Regions from separate parts of the Pseudomonas sp. TE6288 genome, predicted to be linked through region 3. Evidence: predicted binding sites of a transcription regulator. Region 3 holds the regulator's gene; each other region holds the start of a gene.

Region 1 (2,266 bases), on a different contig from region 3:
TGGCAGCGGCCGCAGGCGTCGCAGGCGCAGGTGCGGTAGCCGCGGGTGCCGGAGCCGCCGGCGCAACCGGTGGCGCCGGCTTCTCCAGCGGTTTCTCGACCGGTGTCACACGCTCGAGCTGGATGTTCACCCGGCGGTTTCGCGCCCGGTTGGCGGCAGAGTTGTTCTTCGCCAGCGGATAACGTTCGCCGTGGAACCGCACGGTGATCTGCTCTTCCGGCACGCCATGGGCCTTGAGGTAGTCGGCAACCGCCAGTGCCCGTCGACGCGAGGTGTCACGGTTGGTCAGACGGTTGCCGCTGTTGTCGGAATGGCCGTTGAGCTCGATGCGGTTGACCGTCGGATCGGCCTTCAGATAATCGAGCAGCACATCCAGGCGAGCGCGCGCCGAGCTGTCCAGCTCGATACCGCCACCGGGGAAGCCGACCTGGGTCTGACGGATCTGGTCATAGTTCATCGGCAGCAGCTTGGCAGCACACAGTTGGTAGTCGCTGTAGGCCTTGGCGAAGCTGACTGGCATCACCTGCACTTGCATCGGCCGGCCACCCTCGCCCCGGTAGTTGCGCACCACCGTGCTACGGCCATCGAGCAGGCCATTGATCAGGCGGCTGGCCTGCCCCTGGCTGGAGGTGAACAGCACGCCAGTGCGGGCCATGTGCACCGCACCAAGGTTGATATCGCCCCGCCCTGGCTGCCAGGGGGCTGCGGCGGCCAGCAAGGTGGCGGAACCGGCGCCGAGGACGTTGCTGTCCGAACGCAGCTGGAACGTCGGTTGTTCGCCGGCACGGCGCACGAACTCGCCGCTGCCGAAACCGTCGATCGGCTGGATCAAGCGACATTCGAACTGATCACCCTCGACTTTCCAGGCGACGTTCTCCACGCGGGTCTGGAAGGTCATGGCCCCGGCCGGCAGGCTGGCGACAAGGGTGAACAGGGCTAGGTAACGCTGGCGCACGGTCGGCTCCACTGATTCTGACGGCTTACCTGAATGCTATCGGACGCCCGTCGGAAAACTTGATAGCCGTGCTCGAACAGGGGTTTTCCGGTAGCATTGGCTTCTGAGTTCGACCCGCCTGGAATCTCCAATGTCCGATCGCCTGACCCTCCTGCGCCCCGACGACTGGCACATCCATCTGCGCGATGGTGCCGTCCTGCCTCACACCGTCGGTGACGTGGCGCGTACCTTCGCCCGCGCCATCATCATGCCCAACCTGGTTCCGCCGGTGCGCAACGCCGTCGAGGCCGATGCCTACCGCGCCCGCATCCTTGCCGCACGCCCCGCCGGCAGCCGTTTCGAGCCACTGATGGTGCTGTATCTTACCGACCGCACCAGCCCGGAAGACATCCGCGCCGCCAAGGCCAGTGGGATCGTGTTCGCCGCCAAGCTCTACCCGGCCGGCGCCACCACCAACTCCGATTCGGGCGTGACCAGCATCGACAACATTTTCCCGGCAATCGAGGCCCTGGCCGAAACCGGCATGCCCCTGCTGGTGCATGGTGAGGTCACGCGCAGTGAAATCGACGTGTTCGACCGCGAGAAGCGCTTCATCGACGAGCACATGCGCCGCCTGGTCGAGCGCTTCCCGACCCTGAAAGTGGTGTTCGAGCACATCACCACCGCCGACGCCGCGCAGTTCGTCACCGAGGCGCCGGCCAACGTCGGTGCCACCATCACCGCCCAGCACCTGCTGTACAACCGCAACCACATGCTGGTCGGCGGTATCCGCCCGCACTTCTATTGCCTGCCGATCCTCAAGCGCAACACCCACCAGGTTGCGTTGCTGGATGCCGCGACCAGCGGCAACTCGAAGTTCTTCCTCGGTACCGACTCGGCGCCTCACGCCAAGCATGCCAAGGAAGCCGCCTGCGGCTGCGCCGGCTGCTACACCGCCTACGCCGCCATCGAGTTGTATGCCGAGGCGTTCGAGCAGCGCAACGCGCTGGACAAGCTCGAAGGCTTCGCCAGCAAGCATGGCCCTGACTTCTACGGCCTGCCGCGCAATACCGACACCATCACCCTGGTGCGAGAGCAATGGACAGCGCCGGACAGCCTGCCCTTCGGTGACACCACCGTCATTCCCCTGCGCGCTGGTGAAACGCTGCGCTGGCGCCTGCTGGAGGACAACGCGTGAGCGAAGATCTGTACGAAGACGACCAGGACAGCCAGGTCAGCAGCGGCTCGCGCCATCCGATGGCCGAGCGTTTCCGCGGCTACCTGCCCGTGGTGGTGGATGTCGAGACTGGAGGCTTCAACAGCGCCACCGAC
Region 2 (2,266 bases), on a different contig from region 3:
CGCCTTCACCTTCGGCGATCGACTGCAGGCCGGTGCTCACCTGGCCGATGGGCTTGACGATCACCCGCGAGAACGCTGCCGCCACCCCGGCGAAGATCAGCGCCAGCAGCACCACGATCACCGCCGTGACATAGGTCATGCGAGTGGCCGCGGCCATGACCTCGTTGTACTCGATCAGCCCGACGAAGCGCCAGCCCAGGCCTGGGGAGGTCCACACATTGGCCATGTAGCGCACGCCATCGATCACCACCTCGGTGGCGCCTTGTTCGGTGGCGGCCAACGCCGCGTACGGCGCGCCGAGGTCCTTGAGCTGCTTGAAGCTGTGCCCGGCGTTGCGCGGGTCGACCAGCACGGTGCCGTCCTCGATCAGCATCACGTAGCCGCTGTCGCCCAGCTTGATGCTCTTGACCAGTTCGGTGAGGTTCTTCAGCGACACGCTGACCACGAACACGCCCTTGGCCTTGCCGGCCACGTCGAGCAGCGCACGGGCGGTGCCGACCAGGGCCACGTCGTCCTTGTCGTAGTAGTACGCGGCGGTGCGCACCGTCTTGTCCGGGCTGGCCATGGCGGCCTTGTACCAGGGGCGGGTGCGCGGGTCGTACTTGGCCAGCTGTGGGTCATCCGGCCATTTGGCGTAGCTGCCGTCTTCCAGGCCGATTGAAAGGATCGCCGCTGCCGGGTGAGTGGTGCCGTAGCGGGCGAAGGCGTCGATGACCCGTTGCGCAGCCTCGGGCATCGGCTGGCTGGCGGCATCGGCGCCGGTGTAGTCCTTGAGCGAGGTGACCGAGGTGTATACAGGATCCTTGGCCATCTGATCGACGTTCTGCAGCGTGCCATCAAAGAACTGGCGCATGTTGCCGTCGATCTGGCGAATTTCCCGGGTGCTGCTGTCGAGGAACTGATCGACCGCCTCGCTGCGGATGTTCAGCACCGAGATGCCGCCAACCAGGGCGACCGGGATGAAGGCCACCAGTACGAAGGCCAGGATCAGTTTGTTTTTTATTTTCATCGTGACGCCCATCCGTGAGTGTGAAGGGTGTACATGGCCGCTTCGCTAGGGTGGTGGCCACTTGCTACTTTTTCTGTTTCGGCGGGCGGAATATAAACCTTTAGTAGATATTTCGTGTACAGGAAATTCAGAAATTGTCCTGACTTGGCGGGCAAGTAGCAAAGATGCGTAGGAGCGGGTTTGCCCCACGAAGAGGTCTGAGCTGTTGATTCAGGACGATTACTAAGACTTTCCCTATTTCATGTAGGACGTTTCCCAAGCATGCTTTTGCGGCCTTTCAGCTGTTGTTCTGGCCAGCCGCATTCCCTAATCTCGCCCTGTCGTTGCCAATTCAACGACCGGGTGTGCAAGCCCGAGGATGTGGTCCAAGTCGCTCAATGGCGGCTATACGTGGGAGGCCTTCGGGCCAGCCGGGTTCCTACTCCACGGTCTTGCACACCCGCGTATAGCTGCCTCCCTCGCGCTGAGCGAAAGCGGATATCGAAAGCTCCCATGGCTACCTTCAGTGATCGAGCACCTTGTGATAGGTCACGAATTCCTGCTCGGCCTCATACCCCAGCGATTCATACAGCGCCTGGGCGGCAAGGTTGCTCCTGGCGGTGTCCAGGCTTAACCGCTGCGCGCCCTCGGCCTGGAAGATCCCGATCAGTTGCTGCATCAGGTAACGGGCATGACCGCCCCTGCGGGCGTGGGGGACGACGAACAGGTCATACAGCCAGTAGAAGCGCTTCATCGCCAGCGAGCAGGTGGCCGGGTACAGCTGGGCAAAGGCGATGGCCTGACCCTCGTCGTCCAGCAGCAGGTAGATCCGTGAGTTGCCGGTTTCGAGGTTGGCCTTGAGGAAAGCACGGGAAGCGGGGAGGTCATCCGCCTCCTGGTAGAACATCCGGTACTGGTTGAAGAGGTCCGCGGTGGCGTCCAGGTGGTGCAGGTCACAGGCAATGACGTTCATGTTGGGGCTCGCTATCAGGTTGTCCAGCGCCTTTGCTGTGGGGGCGATCCTGCAGGATTTCATGAAACACAGACGTAGGGATTCTGCTGCGTGCCGCAAAGTCGGAAAAGCAGGTCTTTGTCACGAGTGTTTGCCGACCAATGGGGCTGCGGCTTGCTGGCGTCTATTCAGGGCATTAGCATCTGCTTTCCTCACTCACGGCCATGCGCAACCTTTGGCCGACTCCAGGATCAAGGACGAATGTTGCCGCTGCTTTCCCGCTTCCTGCTGCACGCACTGGTGTGTGTGGCTTTTCCCTTTATCTT
Region 3 (2,266 bases):
GTGGATCAGCTGCACCGCCTCACCGAAGCGGCCGCGCTCCAGGCTCTCGACCAGCTCCTGCGCATGCTTCTTCAGGGTTGATTCGAACTCACCCAAAGAGTTGTTGGTTGACTCCATTGCGCCCCCCAGACGTGACTCAGCCGTTGACGCGTTCGAAGATCTTTTCGATCTTTTCTTTCAGCGCCAGGGCGGTGAAAGGCTTGACCACATAGCCGTTCACGCCGGCCTGGGCAGCTTCGATGATCTGCTCGCGCTTGGCTTCCGCGGTGACCATCAGCACCGGCAGGTGCTTGAGGCGCTCGTCGGCGCGAACGGCGCGCAGCAGGTCGATACCAGTCATGCCCGGCATGTTCCAGTCGGTCACCAGAAAGTCAAAATGCTCGCTGGTGAGCATCGGCAGTGCCGTGTTGCCGTCATCAGCTTCCTTGACGTTGGTGAACCCCAGGTCACGCAACAGGTTCTTGATGATCCGCCGCATCGTCGAAAAGTCGTCAACGATGAGGATTTTCATGTCTTTGTTCAATTAGACCTCCAAGCAGTCTTAAACGCGCTCGGCGCCGAGCGCGCGCTCAATCAATTCGGCACTACAAAAAAAACGACTGCACTGAACCCGGGTTCAACGTGCCCGCCACTCCCCAAGGCGGCTGCGCAAACGCGCGGCGCACTGGCTGTGCAACTGGCTGACACGCGATTCGCTGACCCCCAGCACCTCACCGATTTCCTTGAGGTTCAGCTCTTCGTCGTAGTACAGCGCCAGGACCAGGCGTTCGCGCTCCGGCAGGTTGGCGATCGCATCGGCCAGCGCAGCCTGGAAGCGCTCGTCTTCCAGGTCACGCGCCGGCTCCAGCTGGCCGCTGGCTCCGTCCTCGTGCAGCCCTTCATGTTCGCCGTCCTGCAGCAGATCGTCGAAACTGAACAGGCGGCTGCCCAAGGTGTCATTCAAAATCCCGTAGTAATCATCGAGACTCAATTGGAGTTCGGCAGCAACCTCGTGATCTTTAGCGTCGCGGCCAGTCTTTGCTTCGACACAGCGGATCGCGTCACTGACCATGCGCGTATTGCGGTGTACCGAACGTGGCGCCCAATCGCCCTTGCGCACCTCGTCGAGCATGGCGCCGCGAATACGGATACCGGCGTAGGTTTCGAAACTGGCACCCTTGCTGGCATCGTATTTGTTGGCCACTTCCAGCAAGCCGATCATCCCGGCCTGGATCAGATCCTCGACCTGGACGTTGGCCGGCAAGCGCGCCAGCAGGTGATAGGCGATACGCTTGACCAACGGCGCATAGCGTTCGATCAGCTCGTACTGCGCATCCTTGGCGGCCTTGCTGTACATCTTGAAACCGCTCGCGTTCATAGCACCGGCCCTGCACTGGTGGGCTGCACCAGGCGCTCGACAAAGAATTCCAGGTGCCCACGCGGGTTGGCAGGCAGCGGCCAGCTGTCGACCTTCTGCGCGATGGCCTTGAACGCCAGCGCGCACTTGGACCGAGGGAAGGCCTCATAGACCGCCCGCTGCTTCTGCACGGCCTTGCGCACGCATTCGTCGTAAGGCACGGCACCGACGTATTGTAGGGCGACGTCGAGGAAGCGGTCCGTGACCTTGGTCAACTTGGCGAAAAGGTTGCGGCCTTCCTGCGGGCTCTGGGCCATGTTGGCCAGCACACGGAATCGATTCATCCCGTAATCGCGGTTGAGCAGCTTGATCAGCGCATAGGCGTCGGTGATCGAGGTCGGCTCGTCGCACACCACCAGCAGCACTTCCTGGGCGGCGCGAACGAAACTGACCACCGAGTCACCGATACCCGCAGCCGTGTCGATCACCAGCACATCGAGGTTGTCGCCGATGTCGCTGAAGGCCTGGATCAGGCCGGCGTGTTGCGCGGGCGCCAGGTGCACCATGCTCTGCGTGCCGGAGGCCGCCGGGACGATGCGCACACCACCCGGCCCCTGCAACAGCACATCACGCAGCTCGCAACGGCCTTCGATCACGTCGGCGAGGGTGCGCTTGGGCGTGAGCCCCAACAGAACGTCGACATTGGCCAGGCCCAGGTCGGCATCCAGCAACATCACCCGGCGGCCGAGTTCGGCCAGCGCCAGGGACAGGTTCACTGAAACGTTAGTCTTGCCGACGCCACCTTTGCCACCGGTCACGGCGATCACCTGTACGGGATGCATGCTACCCATGTCTGTTCTTTACCTTGTCTCGCTTGGACCCAGGCCACATGAGGGGCTGAACATTCAAGGCCACGGTCCGGCCGGGCAA

The links. Region 3 encodes FliA, which starts transcription of late flagellar genes. Its sites were predicted from a motif close to CTAAAGTTTNNNNNNNNNNNGCCGNTAA; they were not measured.
Region 1: the regulator FliA is predicted to act here: its motif matches at 992-1,019, upstream of ACVWY1_RS23310 (flagellar protein MotY).
Region 2: the regulator FliA is predicted to act here: its motif matches at 1,085-1,112, upstream of ACVWY1_RS20460 (methyl-accepting chemotaxis protein).

Annotation. Positions count from the first base shown of each region.
Region 1 is NZ_JBSSEW010000027.1:20,114-22,379, forward strand. It holds gene ACVWY1_RS23310 (flagellar protein MotY) at 1-955, opposite strand, end outside; gene pyrC (dihydroorotase) at 1,086-2,132, shown strand; gene rnt (ribonuclease T) at 2,192-2,266, shown strand, end outside.
Region 2 is NZ_JBSSEW010000020.1:4,779-7,044, forward strand. It holds gene ACVWY1_RS20460 (methyl-accepting chemotaxis protein) at 1-1,009, opposite strand, end outside; gene ACVWY1_RS20465 (GNAT family N-acetyltransferase) at 1,512-1,961, opposite strand; gene ACVWY1_RS20470 (hypothetical protein) at 2,202-2,266, shown strand, end outside.
Region 3 is NZ_JBSSEW010000014.1:65,324-67,589, forward strand. It holds gene ACVWY1_RS16155 (protein phosphatase CheZ) at 1-117, opposite strand, end outside; gene ACVWY1_RS16160 (chemotaxis response regulator CheY) at 137-511, opposite strand; gene fliA (RNA polymerase sigma factor FliA) at 617-1,357, opposite strand; gene fleN (flagellar synthesis regulator FleN) at 1,354-2,187, opposite strand.